2 regions of the Bacillus sp. JJ1521 genome follow, and region 2 is predicted to be linked to the other one. Evidence: riboswitches for the same ligand, from Rfam matches in the RefSeq annotation. Region 2 holds a riboswitch; the other holds the start of a gene.
What was found. A riboswitch is a leader RNA that binds a small molecule or an ion and turns the genes downstream of it on or off. The one in region 2 is predicted to bind S-adenosylmethionine.
Positions count from the first base shown of each region.

Region 1 (7,825 bases), on a different contig from region 2:
TCGTGATGTCCGAAGAAAGGTATTTAATCATGTTGAAAAGTTTTCCCTGCAGGAATTTGATGAATTAGGAACTGCATCCTTGATTACAAGAACAACCAATGATATCACACAGGTCCAGCAGGTTGTGATTATGATGCTTAGGATGGTTGTTAGCGCACCCATTATGTTGATTGGCGGGGTTATTATGGCGGTGTCCAAAGATGCTAAATTATCCCTTGTCATTGTTGGTGCAACACCATTTTTAGTTGGTTCAATCTTACTCATTCTTTATAAAGGCGTACCATTATTTAAATTGGTTCAAAAAAGATTGGATAAATTAAACCTTGTTTTACGGGAGAACTTAACTGGAATTCGGGTTATTCGTGCGTTTAATCGCGAAGTTCCAGAGAAGAAAAGATTGGAACAGGCAAATCGTGAATTAACGGATGTTTCGATAAAGGTTAACAAGGTTATGGCATTTATGATGCCGGTGATGATGCTAATCATGAACTTAACCATTGTAGCTGTTATTTGGTTTGGCGGTGTGCGCATAGACAATGGTGGTATGCAAATTGGGGATTTAATGGCATTTATCCAATATGTGATGCAAATTATGTTTGCTCTTGTTATGGCATCCATGATGTTTATTATGGTTCCAAGGGCGGCGGTATCAGCAAAACGGATTAATGAAGTGCTTGATATGAAACCAACTTTCCAGGATAGTGGGACTAAAATGGCAAACCAAGAACGAGGTACGCTTGAATTTGATCATGTAACGTTTAGTTATCCAGGAGCGGAAGAACCAGCATTAACAAATATCAGTTTTTCCACAAAACCAGGGGAAGTAACAGCAATCATTGGCGGAACTGGATCAGGTAAGTCAACCCTTATTCATTTGATCCCTCGATTTTATGAGGTTTCAAGCGGGACAATTCGTGTCAATGGTGTTGACATTCGAGACGTAAAACAAGCCGAAATTCGCTCCAAGATGGGTTTTGTCCCACAAAAGGCTTTGCTTTTTACGGGTACAGTGGCCGAGAATATTCGTTTCGGGAAAGAAGATGCAAGCCTTGACGAAATTAAGCATGCGGCACGAATTGCTCAAGCGGATGAGTTCATTTCTGAAATGACAGATGGATATGATTCTCTGATTGAACAAGGGGGCTCAAATTTGTCTGGCGGACAAAAACAGCGACTTTCAATCGCGCGTGCACTTGTAAGGAAAGCAGATATTTATCTTTTCGATGATAGCTTTTCCGCTCTTGATTATCGAACAGATGCATTATTACGGAAAGCCCTGAAGGATGAAACAAGGGAAGCAACCGTATTAATTGTTGCTCAACGAGTCAGTACAGTAGTTGATGCTGATCGAATTATTGTCCTCAATAATGGAAATATTGCCGGGATAGGGACACATGAGGAACTGCTCGGGTCAAATGCTGTGTATCGGGAAATTGTAGAGTCACAGCTTGGTGAGGAGGAATCGGCATGAGTAATGATAAGAAGCCTCGCCAAAATCAGCAAGTAGGTATGGGGCCGGGGAATATGATGATGATGGGTCAGAAACCAAAAAATTTTAAAGGCACATTTAAACGCCTACTAACCTATTTAAAACCGCGCCGCAAGCAGCTTATTGCAGTTTTCCTAGCTGCCATAATGAGTACAGTCTTTTCAATTATCGGACCCAAAATTATGGGGGACACAGTGACTGAACTGTTTGAAGGTGCTTATGGTAAGGTTCAGGGGATACCAGGTGCTGCAATTGACTTTGGTAAAATCGGATATATGCTCCTTATACTGGGTGGATTATATATCTTTAGTAGTCTGTTTACCTTTATCCAACAATACATGATGTCTGGTGTTGCTCAAAAAACGGTATACGATCTTAGAGAGGATGTTAATCAGAAGCTTGAGAAGCTTCCACTAAAATATTTCGATGGCAGGCCAAATGGTGAAACCCTGAGTCGAGTAACAAATGATATTGATACAATTGGCAGTACATTGCAGCAAAGCTTGACCCAGTTTATAACATCTGTTGTGATGATTATCGGGATTATTATTATGATGCTTTATATTAGTCCCCTCTTGACGGTCATTACCATTATTAGCCTACCATTGTCTATTTTCGTCATTCAACCAATCTTAAAACGATCGCAGCGTTATTTTGCAAAACAACAGCGCACACTTGGCGAGTTAAATGGACATATTGAGGAGATGTATACTGGACATCAAGTGGTGAAGGCTTTTGGCCATGAGAAAAAGGCAATGGATAAGTTTGATTCCGTTAATGAAGAACTGTATGATGCAGGGCAAAAAGCGCAGTTCATTTCGGGGATTATTATGCCAATGATGTTTTTTATCGGTAACTTGACCTATGTGTTGATTAGTGTTGTTGGTGGGATTCTGGTGATTAATCGCTCAATCTCGATTGGTGATATTCAAGCTTTTATTACCTATTCAAAACAATTTACTCAGCCAATAACTCAAACAGCTAACATCGCCAATATCATTCAGTCAACCATTGCAGCTGCAGAGCGTGTCTTTGAACTTCTAGATGAGGAGGAAGAAGAGAAGGAAAAAACGTTGGTGAAATTAACACGGGCAAAAGGTGCGGTAACATTCGAAAATGTTGATTTTGGTTATACGAATGAATTGTTAATTGAAAATATGAATATAAATGTGCAGCCTGGTCAAACAGTTGCAATTGTAGGGCCAACCGGTGCAGGGAAGACAACATTAATCAATTTATTAATGCGGTTCTATGAATTAAATAGCGGAAAAATTACGATTGACGGACTTGATACTCGGGAAATGCCACGGAATGAATTACGAAAAACGTTCGGTATGGTGCTTCAAGATACCTGGCTTTTTAATGGGACAATTAGAGATAATATCGCCTATGGTAAAGATGGGGCAACAGAGGAAGAAGTTGTGAAGGCAGCTTATACCGCACATGCCGATCACTTTATTCGTACTTTGCCAGATGGCTATGATACGATTTTGAATGAAGAAGCATCGAATATTTCACAAGGACAGAAGCAACTTCTAACTATTGCCCGTGCAATACTTGCTGACCCGCCAATCATGATTCTTGATGAAGCAACATCAAGTGTTGATACAAGGACTGAAAGTTATATTCAGAAGGCAATGAATCGTTTGATGGAGGGGCGGACAAACTTTGTTATTGCCCACCGTTTATCAACAATTAAGGATGCTGATTTAATTCTTGTCATGAACCACGGGAAAGTGATTGAACAGGGAACCCATGCAGAGTTGTTAGAGGAAAACGGCTTTTATGCGGATCTATACAATAGTCAGTTCGCAGAAAAATCTGTAGGATAGAAATCAAGGCTCGTTTCCAAAGGGAGGCGGGTCTTTTTTAGGGGGAGAGTTCGAGGCTATCAATCGGTCTATTTCTTATATTCAAAAATTTTTATAAAAGAAATAATTCATTGAAAACATTGCAATGTAAACGTTTAACAACATCTAGATAGTTTAATAGTGTTATTGACAAAAGATGAGTAGACTAGTAGTATCTTACTATACTAATTAAAGAAAATATTCAAACTTATCCAGAGTGACTGAGGGACTAGGCCCTGTGAAGTCCGGCAACCCCCAATGATGGGAAGGTGCCAAATCCTGCAGAATGATTCTTATTCTGAAAGATAAGTCGAGATAAAACTTTGTATTTCGATGCCTCTTTCAGATGAAAGGGGCATTTTAACTTTATTCAGCATTCATCTCCTACTTCAATAAGTGGGGGATGAATGCAAAAAGAGTATACAATTCAGTGGTGGGTTCAAACCTCGACTGAAATTAAGGAACTCAGACTAAGAACGCCACGTCCTGTGGCAACGTCTGAGTGACCATCATCGTGTTGGCCTAAAGCCTCCGGCGGATGCCACGATTTTTAAATGGAAATTTTTCGAGACAAGCTCGAAAAAAATTGGGCGCAAATACGCCAAGGCGCATTTGATTATTAAAATCGTGACAAATAAATGAGGTATTTAAATGATAGAGATTCGGAATCTTTCAAAGATATATAAAACAAAAAATGGGACTGTCACAGGTGTTGACAATGTCTCCCTACAAATAGAAGCAGGAGAAATCTTTGGCATTGTCGGATATTCAGGTGCAGGGAAAAGCTCACTGCTGCGCTGTATCAACCTACTTGAACGACCAACATCCGGAAGCATCACAGTTGATGGAGTTGATCTAACCTCCTTAAAAAGTGGTGAGCTGCGTAAAGCACGGTTGAAAATCGGAATGATTTTTCAACACTTCTATTTAATTAGTCAAAAAACAGTATTTGAAAATATTGCGTTTTCCTTAAAGGCCGCTAATCTACCAAAAAATCAAATCCAAAAACGAGTTGAAGATTTACTTGATATGGTAGGGCTTTTGGATAAAAAGGACGTCTATCCTTCCCAGCTAAGTGGTGGTCAAAAACAAAGGGTTGGGATTGCAAGAGCACTTGCGAATGACCCAAAGGTATTGCTTTGTGATGAAGCAACTTCAGCATTAGACCCTACAACAACAAAATCAATCTTAAAACTCTTAAAAAAGATTAATCAAGAACTGGGGATTACAATCGTGCTCATTACACATGAAATGGATGTGGTGAAGGAAATATGCAACCGCATGGCGATTATGCAAGACGGAAAAGTCATTGAAGATGGTTCAGTATATGACGTATTTGCGAGCCCAAATGCTGAGTTAACAAAGGAATTTATTAAAAGTGTTGTTTCATTCGATATCCCGGAAGCTATTCTTGAAGCATGTGTTGGACCAATTGTGAAAGTTACCTTTAAAGGGTTTGTTGCCGGTGAAGGTGTTATCTCAGATATGCTTCAAACCTTTAAAGTAAAGGGCAATTTCCTGCATGGATCGATTGAATACATTGGAGAAACACCGCTCGGGATTTTTATCATGGAATTAAGAGGGGATAAGGGAGAAATTAAATCGGCACTGAAATATATTGAAGAACGTGCTGCACAAGTGGAGGTGATACGTGATGGGAATTGATTTTAATCATCTTGTAGAGCTTCTCCCTGATATTAATACTGCGTTTTTCCAAACAATCTATATGATTGCCATATCATTACTAATTGCAGTGGTAATTGGGCTTCCAGTTGGAATTCTTCTATATGTAACAGATAAAGGATTATTTCTAGAAAACAAGGCTGCCCAGAATATTCTAGGCTTTGTCGTGAACTTAATTCGTTCGATTCCATTTATTATCTTGCTCGTCGCCTTAATTCCAATCACGAATTTGATCGTGGGAACAACAATTGGGCCGACGGCTGCATCTGTTTCACTGTCGGTAGCAGCGATTCCATTTTTTGCAAGAATTGTGGAAACTGCCCTGCGAGAAATTGACAGAGGAGTAATCGAAGCTGCAATTGCGGCGGGTGCAACGCCTTGGATGATTATAAAAGATGTGCTGCTTCTTGAAGCAAGGTCAGGAATCATTTCTGGTGTAACCTTAACGCTGATAAGCTTAATAGGATTTTCAGCCATGGCTGGAACTGTCGGTGGTGGTGGAATCGGGGATTTAGCAATCCGATTTGGGTATTATCGCTATGACAACACCATCATGTTTGCAACCGTCATAATCTTAATTATTTTAGTTCAAGTTATCCAACTTCTTGGCGACTACATCGCCAAAGTTGTAGATAAAAGATAAATTTTATAAAAAAAGAGAAAGAAGGAAGAAAAAATGAAAAAGTGGGCAACAGGTATTATTTTACTATTAGTAGCATTTGTTATTGCAGCTTGTGGAAATAGCGCAAGTAATGGAGATGAAGGTAAGGATTCTGCTGAGGAATCAAAAGAAATCAAAATTGGCGCAACAGCCGGTCCATACAGTGACATGGCGAAACAAGCACTTAAACCAGGTCTTGAAAAATTAGGATACACAGTTGAAATTGTTGAATTTAGTGATTATATTCAACCAAATAAAGCATTAGACAATGGAGATATTCAAGCAAACTTATTCCAACATACGATTTACCTAGAAAACTTTGAAAAAGAAAACAACATGGATTTAACAGCTTTAATTAATGTTCCAACAGCACCAATGGGTCTTTATTCAAACGTTTTTAAATCAATCGATGAAGTAAAAGAAGGTGCTACAGTAACACTTCCAAATGACCCAACAAATGCCGCACGTGCATTAAATACATTACGCGATGCAGGTCTTATTACAATCGCTAAAGATGCTGATCCTTTAACTGTTTCAGAAAAGGACATTGAAGAAAATAAAAAGAATTTAAAATTCCAACCAATTGAAGCTGGTCAATTACCACGCTCTGTTGATAGTGCAGATTTAGCCGCTGTTCCAGGAAATTTTGCGTTAGCTGCAAAAATGAATTTATTAGATGCTCTTACACTTGAAGATATGTCTGATTCATATCGAAATGTAGTAGCAATCAGTGCAAACGATAATGATTCACAGCTTGCGAAGGATTTAAAAGCAGTTGTAGAATCTGAAGACTTTGAGAAAATCATCGATGAGGAATTCCAAGGTTTCGGTAAGCCAGAATGGATGAAAAAATAAATAATTCCTAAAGGAGGAATGGTGAAAGTGGATATCTTTTCAGTTCATGCAGCCCCAAGTGAATATATTGTATCTGAAGGTATTTTGGACAAACTTGAAGAACAACTTGCAGCTCGCTCTTATCAAAAGGTTTTATTCGTTCATGGGATAAAATCTTGGGAGGCAGCGAAGGGGTATATACCTAAATTTGATAAAATCCAAGCGGAACAATATACGTATAATGGAGAGTGCTCAATCACTGAAATAGATTCCCTTTCATCATTTATTAATAAGAAATCTTTCGATGCTGTCATAGGTATTGGAGGCGGGAAGGTTCTGGATTTAGTCAAGGCTTCAAGCCATCTTTCCCAAAAACCTTACGTGCTAATTCCAACGCTTAGTTCTAATTGTGCACCATGGACCCCAATTAGTGTCATTTATGATGAACATGGGACGTTCATTCGCTACGATATTTATCCGAATAACGCGAGTTTGGTCTTGATTGAGCCAAGAATTTTATTGAATGCACCGATCGAAATGCTTGTCGCAGGAATTGGTGATACCCTCGCTAAATGGTATGAAGCAGATGTGCAAATGGCTAGGATTGAAAACAAACCCGTTCCATTATTAATTTCACATTATTCTGCAAGACAGTGTAAGAAACTAATCGTGAAGCACGCTGAAGAAGCGATTGAATCTGCGAAAAAAAGAATTCTAACAGATGACTTTACGAAGGTTGCTGAAACGATTATCGCCCTTGGCGGGATGGTCGGCGGCTTTGGTGACCATTACGGCAGAGTCGCTGGAGCCCATTCAATCCATAACGGGTTGACGGCTTTGGAAGAGACTCATTCTGCTCTACATGGTGAGAAGGTGGCCTATGGTATTTTAGTTCAGCTTGTTTTAGAAGATAGGCTTGATGAGATTAAGGAGCTGCTTCCGTTTTACAAAAAGCTAGGATTACCGGTGTCACTTGAGGATCTTGGTGTTGCTGCTGTTGATGAAGCAAAGATAAAACTTGTAGCTGAAAAATCAACACTCAAAGGTGAATCGATCCATGTTATGCCGATCGGGACGATTACGGCATTGGATGTAGCTAAGGCAATCAAAACACTTGAGGATTATATACAAAGATACGTTTTATAGAGACGAGCCGATGTGGCCTTGTCTCTTTTTTTATTGGAGAAATCAGGAGTGGTTGAAAGCGTGCCAGTAGTGATTGCTGTTTTTAGTATATGATGATGCCTCAATCTGGTTGGTGGAGAAGTTGATTACCAAGTTACTGGGTAGCGATGGTGTTCTAACAGC
Region 1 is NZ_JBALOX010000013.1:56,865-64,689, reverse strand. Features, by position in the region: partial or broken gene V7147_RS03155 (ABC transporter ATP-binding protein) at 1-1,471, shown strand, start outside; gene V7147_RS03150 (ABC transporter ATP-binding protein) at 1,468-3,321, shown strand; SAM riboswitch class I at 3,545-3,651, shown strand; gene V7147_RS03145 (methionine ABC transporter ATP-binding protein) at 3,991-5,004, shown strand; gene V7147_RS03140 (methionine ABC transporter permease) at 4,994-5,665, shown strand; gene V7147_RS03135 (MetQ/NlpA family ABC transporter substrate-binding protein) at 5,699-6,538, shown strand; gene V7147_RS03130 (iron-containing alcohol dehydrogenase family protein) at 6,566-7,663, shown strand.
Region 1: another riboswitch for S-adenosylmethionine. It lies ahead of V7147_RS03145 (methionine ABC transporter ATP-binding protein); the one in region 2 lies ahead of V7147_RS07025 (LLM class flavin-dependent oxidoreductase).

Region 2 (7,825 bases):
GCGGACATCAGAAAATACCTTGAGTTAATAATAAGTTGTGCTAGTGCCACCTCAACTAATAAAGCGGAGGTGGTTATTAATGTAACGCCAGCAAATTGACCAGCTGAGGTTAAATTCGTTGCAGACATCATAACAGCTTCTATGGTATCTAATCCCGCTTGATCAGCAATAATTCCAAAACTAAAGGAAACAGCTAAATATCCAAGTGCAATCGGTATACCATTGAAGAACCCATTCTGCCATGCGATGTAATTCGATTTCATTGCTTGTCCCTCTCTTGATGTGATAAATTTTATTGATTTTATCAGAAAAATTGATATTAGTAAAATTAAAATCCATCTACTAAGAAGGTTTGTTATGCCCATAGAGAAATTTGGAATAAGTTTCCTGAATTACAATGCTATAATCTTACTTACTCAAAGAAACAGTATTTTAAAGAAAATAATGGGAAACTTAATAGCGAAGGTAGCTGCTACCAATATTGCGAAAATCGAAATATACGCAAGCAACTTGTAAGCGACGCATATTTCGAAAAGTAGAAGCAAATAACCACAAGATGCAGTTAAAAAAGAGGGATAAAATGAATTATATTTGGGAAGCAATTGCAATTTTATTTACTGGGTTTTGCTTATTTCGGATTGCAGGAAAGAAGACAGTGGCTCAAATGACAGGATTAGAAACAATAACCCTTTTGGCGATTGCATCAACAACAGGTCACGCTATATCAGAAAATAGTTTAATAAAAACAATATTTGCCCTATGTTCCCTTGTAGCCCTTCTCTTATTCATTCAGTTTCTAACGATAAAATCGAATACCTTGCAAAGATTATTTATAGGAGAGCCAACACCGGTTATTCAGGACGGAAAAATTAGATCTGATAATCTCAAAAAGCTACGCATGACCGTTGAACAGTTAGAAGCAAGATTACGGGAAGAAGGTATTAATTCAATCACTGATATTGAATCTGCATCGATTGAGATTACTGGACAACTTGGGTATGAGTTAATGAAACATGCTAAGCCGGTAACCGTTGGAGAATTGGAGCAAATGATGAACCAATTCCAATCGAATATCCTTCAACAGCTCACCGATAGTGAGCTTGGAAAACCAGTTCAAAATGGCCCAAAAGTGAACATAGTGGAAAAATCTACTCAAAAAAGCTAATTCAAAAAATGTAAAGGTGCCCTCCCCCACCAAGTTTATACTTATAACAAACTACGGGCAGGCACCAGAAGTTAAATCGCGATCCCCCTCCCTCTGCTACTTGGGGATATCGTTGAGAAGGGAATAAATCCTGCTGATTTTGGTGATCTTTATATCGTTTTTTTCAATTTCTTCGCAGCATAATTTCCAAGTGATTGAACGATTTGAACTAAGACAATTAATATAATTACCGTACCGAACATGACGGGTAAATCCCACTGTTGATAGCCGTATCGAAGGGCAAGATCACCTAGTCCTCCTGCTCCAATGACACCTGCCATCGCCGTAGCGCCAATTAAACCAATTAGGGCAATTGTCATACAAAGTAAAATGCCTGGTCGTGCTTCTCTTATGATGATACGAGTTACTATTTGTGTACGGGAAGCCCCCATCCCCCGATAAGCTTCAATAATACCGTAGTCTACTTCAAGTAAAGCTGTTTCGATGAGTCTTGCAATATATGGCGCAATGTAAACTATAAGAGGGACAATTGCTCCTGGAATTCCGATTGAAGTGCCTACAATCCATTCAGTAAACGGAATGATAGCTAGCATTAAGATAATAAATGGAAGCGACCGAATAATATTAATAATTGTATTTAAAATATGGAACAACCATTTGTTCGGAGTTAGATGATTGGGTCTTGTTATGACAAGTAATACTCCCAACGGAATCCCAATAATTGTTGCAATGACAAGTGAAATCACTACCATTGCAGTTGTTTCATATAAAGATATTGTGAATAAGGAGAGCAGTTCATCAAATCGATCAATCATTACGATACCCCCACATGCTTTCCGTTAATTTCCAAACTTACTTCGGCATGGTATACTGTGTCTTTCAAATAAGTTATTGCTTGCTTCACTTTATCGTAATCCCCAGAAATATGGACCAATAAAATCCCTAGTGGAACTCCTTTTAGATAGGTAATTGAACCATGGACAATATTTGTGATTACTGAATATTTCGATGAAATTACATTAAGGACTGGATCTAGTGCTGAATCACCCCGAAAGGCTAAACGTAAAAGATAGGAATGGCCAAATTTCTGTAACTTTTCCAACATTTCTTCAGTAATCGTATCATCATACAGATTCTGCAAGAACTTTTTCGTAGTTACTTGAAAAGGCCGACTAAAAATGTCAAGAACAGTTCCTTGTTCAATCACTTCCCCTTTTTCCATAACAGCCACATGATCACATGTTTTTTTGATGACTTCCATTTCATGAGTAATAAGAACAATGGTTAAACCTAGCTTTTTATTAATATCTAAAAGTAATTCCAGAATCGAATCTGTCGTTTGCGGATCCAAAGCAGAAGTTGCTTCATCACATAATAAGATTTCAGGTTCCATTGCTAAAGCACGGGCAATACCTACACGTTGTTTTTGTCCGCCTGATAATTGAGATGGGTATTGCGTTGCCTTATCCGCTAATCCGACAAGTGTAAGCAATTCTCCCACTTTTCGTTGGATTTCTTTCTTCGACACTCGATTCATACGAAGAATTTCGGCAACATTATCGAACACATTATATGAAGAAAGTAGATTAAACTGTTGAAAAATAATACCGATTTTTTTTCTTGTGTATCGCAACTCCTTTTCATTCAACGTTAGAAGATTTTTACCATTAATTTTTACTTCACCGCTTGTAGGTTTTTCAAGAAGATTGACCATACGGAGTAACGTACTTTTTCCCGCTCCGCTAAAGCCTATCACTCCAAAGATTTCTCCTTTTTCCACACGAATATTTACATTTCTTAATGCTTCAACATCTGTTTTACCTATTTTATAGATCTTGTTTATATTTTTTAACTCAATCATTTAGATGCCCTCCTTAATCAAGTTGAAAAGGATCATTTGTTACGAAAATGACATCCTTGTATCGTTCTTCAATAAATTGTTTCACTGCATCAGAATGATACAATTCTGTTATTTTTTTATACTCTGGATTGTCTTTATTATTTTCCTTTGTTGCTACTACCATGGGAAACTTAATTCCAGTCTCTAAATAGATCGCTTCATTCTTTGGGTCTAAGCCTTGATCAAAAGCATGTGTGCTAGCTACGATACCAGCATCAATACTATTTAGGGTTCTTAGCATTAAAGGCCCCTCTATTTCTTTAAATGTAAAGTTTTTTGGATTGCTTTCAATGTCCCTTAATGTTGGTTGCTTGACGTTGGTCTTTACTGTAATTAATCCAGCTTCCTCATAGAGAAACAGTGATCGCGATGTGTTTACAGGATCATTTATTATCCCTAATGTGGCACCTTCTGGAATTTCATCAATGCTCTTATATTTTTTTGAGTAAATTCCAATGGTACTATTGTAAGTTGTACCTATTGCTACCAAAGGAGCGTTACGATCTTTTATAAATTGTCCTAAAAATTGTTTAGTTTGGAACATGTTTAAGTCTAATTCCCCATTAACAAGAGAACGGTTTGGTGTAATAAAATCGTTAAATTCTATCACTTCAAGATTGATTCCTTCTTTTATAGCTTCTTCTTTTACTATTTTAGTAATTTCGTCTGGTGGACCTCCTGTTACCCCGATTCTTATCGTTTTTTCATCTTCTTTACCTGACGTTGCCGAAGTTGTACAACCAGTAATTAGGATAAGTATAAATACCATACATAGTGATAATAGCTTTTTGTTCATTTTTATCCTCCCCATTCAATATTTTTCAGAGTAAGAAAATCCAGTTATTCTCTTACTCTCCTAAAATTTTATGTTAGACATTTTCTCTTACTTTAACGTTTGGATAATCCAATCCAAGGTGATCCCTAAGCGTTTCACCTTCATAGTCTGTTCGGAAAAGACCACGGTTTTGTAATTCAGGCGTTACATGATCCACAAAATCTGTTATTCCTCCAGGGAAGTATGGGATTTTTACATTAAAACCATCGCAAGCTTCGTTAAGAAACCATTCACTTAATTTATCTGCAACGTGGTCACCCGAGCCTACTACAAATAAGTGACCTTGCCCTCTAGCAAATAGGCTTGCTAATTGTCGAATTGTTAAATTTTCTTTTTTCGACAGATCCCTTAAGATTTTAAATCTACCTTTTTCTCCGTTATATTGTTCTATGCTTGGGAGATCTGGCAGGAAAGAATCAGGAGAATAATGAATTAAATCTATACCAAGATATCTTGATAGCATTCCAATCCCTAATTCCGGTAGTATTAACTCTTGAAAATGTTCATATTTTTCTTCTGCTTCTTTTTGGTTTTTTCCGACAAATGGTACAACACCAGGCATGATTTTAAACTTTTTTGGATCCCTTCCATAACTACGCACTTTATTCTTCATTTCTTGATATAAAACTTTACCTTCCTCTAAAGTAGGAGAGGCGATTGTGAAAAATACATTAGCTACTTTGGCTGCAAAATCTTTTCCTCTTGGGGAAGCACCAGCGGATAGAAGTACTGGATTTCCTTGAGGTGATCGGGGAATATTTAAAGGACCCCGTATTTTGTAATACTGTCCATTAAAATGGATTGGATGGACCTTATTTCCATCTAAAAACCTCCCTTTTTCACGATCAAATAATAATGCATCATCCTCCCAGCTATCCCAGAGTTCCTTTGTAACTTGAACAAATTCCTCACATACTTCATACCTCTTTGAATGATCCAAATGTTTCATTTCTCCGTAATTTTGTGCTTCATTATCATGTGCAGAGGTGACAATATTCCAAGCTGCGCGGCCTCCACTTAAATGATCTAGAGTTGAAAACTTTCTTGCCACATTATAGGGATGATGATAAGTGGTAGATAATGTAGACACCAAGCCAATTTTCTTTGTTAAGGCTGCAAGTGTTGCCATGACTGTTGGAGCTTCCAATCTGATTTGTGGCGTATACTCGAGATCTTCCTCGCTATGGGCAAGCACATCCGCGATAAAGAGCATATCGAACTTACCTTTCTCTGATAACTCTGCAATTTCTTTATACAAGTTTAACTGAACCACTTCCTCCGTTTTTGTTTCTGGATAACGCCACGCTGCTAGATGATGACCTAAATAAGTTGTGAAAAAAGCTCCTAAATGCATTTGTTTCTTTTCCATTAAAATCTCCTCCTATTGAAGAACAAATTATTTTTTTCTATAGTTTTCTATTGCACTTGAGGCAATTAGATTGACTACCATATCGGGATGTGGTGGATTGTAAAGTCCGCATTGTATATCTTGAAAATACTACTCTATTAAGGGAAATCAAAAAGGCCCTAATCTCATATTGAAATGAAATTAAGGCCTCCGGTGTTCCGGTCAGCTTTAGATATTGATAGCTTAAACTATAGTTTTTCGATACATTTACTAAGTATTTTTACAAAAATAAAACCTCTTCTACAAATAAGAAGAGGTTAAAAGAATCATTTCTTGTGCTCTTCTTATCTTTCAAGCTGTCGCTTGCTGGATTTGGCACAGTACAATAAGTCTGTTGCCGAGGTATCAAAGGGCCAGTCCCTCCACCTCTCTTGATAAGAAATTCATATTCATTTTTAATTTTCTGAAATCCAATATTTTAAAAATAACAAAGTACCCAAATGATGTCAACAATTATTTTTCTATGTCATGATGATCCCGCTAACGTGTATAGCTTAGCGACGAAACCACTCATGATTTATAATTAGTAATATAAATTAAGCAAAATCTAAAGTCAATACTTTTTAAATATTAATAACTTTTTAGTAGTAAAGTACTACTTCTACTCATTTTGAAAGGAATTTTTAGAGTCGACAAAATTTAGCAATTTCGAGTGATGCCTGCTTAAAATAATGGATAACTATTCCTCCATTTCCACATTAATCTACAAATCTAGACAATCCTATAGTATAATGTTTTTTAGATAAATAGATTTGCGAGGAGGTACAAAAGTTGGGTAAAAAGAAACTATATATGTCCGTGACTACGTCTGCACTCATCGCTTCGGCTTTTTTTGCAGCGGAGGAAGCTGAGGCAGCAAGCACGTACAAAGTTCAGAGTGGAGATTCACTGTGGAAGATTGCGCAAACGCATAATATTTCTGTTACACAATTGAAGTCCTTAAACAATTTAACAAGCGATATTATTTTCCCGAATCAAGTCCTTAAGACAGAATTAAATTCCACAAACAATTCAACAAGCAGCAACACTCAAATTTCAACTGAAAAAGAAGTCCAAAAACCTAATACATCAGCAGCAACTACATACACTGTAAAGTCTGGTGATACACTTAGTGGTATTGCAACGAAACATAAGATTTCACTTAATGAATTAATGGCGTGGAATAACTTAAATTCTACTCTTATCTACCCAGGAAATGTGTTTGTTGTGAGTAAAACGACAACAACCGAGAAACCAAATAACACTACTACCGAAAAAACAGAAAAACCTCAAGAAGAAAAGGTTCTATCCGCTACTGTTTATATAGTTAAATCCGGTGACACCTTATCAAGAATTGCAATAGATTATAAAGTTACAGTTGCAAACCTTAGACAATGGAACAATTTGAAATCAGATATGATCTATATTGGCCAAAAGCTAAATATTGGTGATGGCGCTAAAGTAGAAACTCCTAAAGTTGAAACCCCACCAACAGATATAAGCTATAATGTTGATCAGTTGATTACGGTAGCAAAAAACCAATTGGGAGCAGGCTACGCATGGGGTGGGTCTACACCTAATGGATTTGACTGTAGTGGGTTCATTTACTTTGCCTATAAGCAAGCTGGATTAAATACCCATCGTTATTCTAGCGAAGGCTACCATATGCGCTCCTATTATGTAAATACACCTAATGTAGGAGACTTAGTATTCTTTCAAGGAACTTATAAAGCTGGCATTTCTCATATGGGGATTTATCTTGGAAACAATGAATTCATCCATGCTTCTGATAACGGCGTAGTGATTTCGAATGTAAATGACGCTTATTGGAAAAAACATTTTGAAGGATTTAAGAGATTCTATTAATAAATTTTAACGGATGAGGAAGTCAATTCTGAGGAATTGACTTCCTTTTTATGTAAAAAAATTCTCCAAACTAGAAGGGCAGTGGTCTCCAATAGGAACTCCCCTTGCCCTTTTTATTGTCCTATCTAAGTTTGAACTTCAACATTATTTCCTTTTCGAGCGGGGTGTCTGCCGATGAGCCACCGACATGCACACGGTACTTCCCGTCAACAGTTGCCCACTTCCCGTCGGCCCAGTTCTTCAGATTCTTCGGCTCATCCGGAATGAAATAAGAGAACGGGTGGTTAGAGTCGGCCAAATTGATTCTGACAGTCACCTGCTTGCTCTCACCAGGCTTGAGGTAGACCTTCTCGAAGTTAACGAGTCTCTTGGATGGCTCCGCCGCCTCATCCGGTAGACTTAGGTAGACCTGTGCCGCTTCAGCACCGGCAACTTTACCAGAGTTCTTGATGGTGAAGGACACGTCAAGACCGGACACCGAGCCCTTTTTACCGTGGACCCTCTTCAACTTAAGGTTGTTATACTTGAAACTCGTGTACGATAGGCCGTACCCGAAAGGAAATACTGGCTTCACGTTGTTGGCCTCATACCAGCGATAGCCCATCTCTAGGCCCTCGGTGTACTGGGCAATCAACTGTTCGGAACCGTTACCGTACGGGCCTGGTCCACCAG
Region 2 is NZ_JBALOX010000039.1:3,300-11,124, reverse strand. Features, by position in the region: gene V7147_RS07050 (AzlC family ABC transporter permease) at 1-263, opposite strand, end outside; gene V7147_RS07045 (DUF421 domain-containing protein) at 581-1,165, shown strand; gene V7147_RS07040 (methionine ABC transporter permease) at 1,315-1,980, opposite strand; gene V7147_RS07035 (methionine ABC transporter ATP-binding protein) at 1,980-3,026, opposite strand; gene V7147_RS07030 (MetQ/NlpA family ABC transporter substrate-binding protein) at 3,040-3,861, opposite strand; gene V7147_RS07025 (LLM class flavin-dependent oxidoreductase) at 3,935-5,269, opposite strand; SAM riboswitch class I at 5,590-5,689, opposite strand; gene V7147_RS07020 (C40 family peptidase) at 6,080-7,153, shown strand; partial or broken gene V7147_RS07015 (fibronectin type III-like domain-contianing protein) at 7,275-7,825, opposite strand.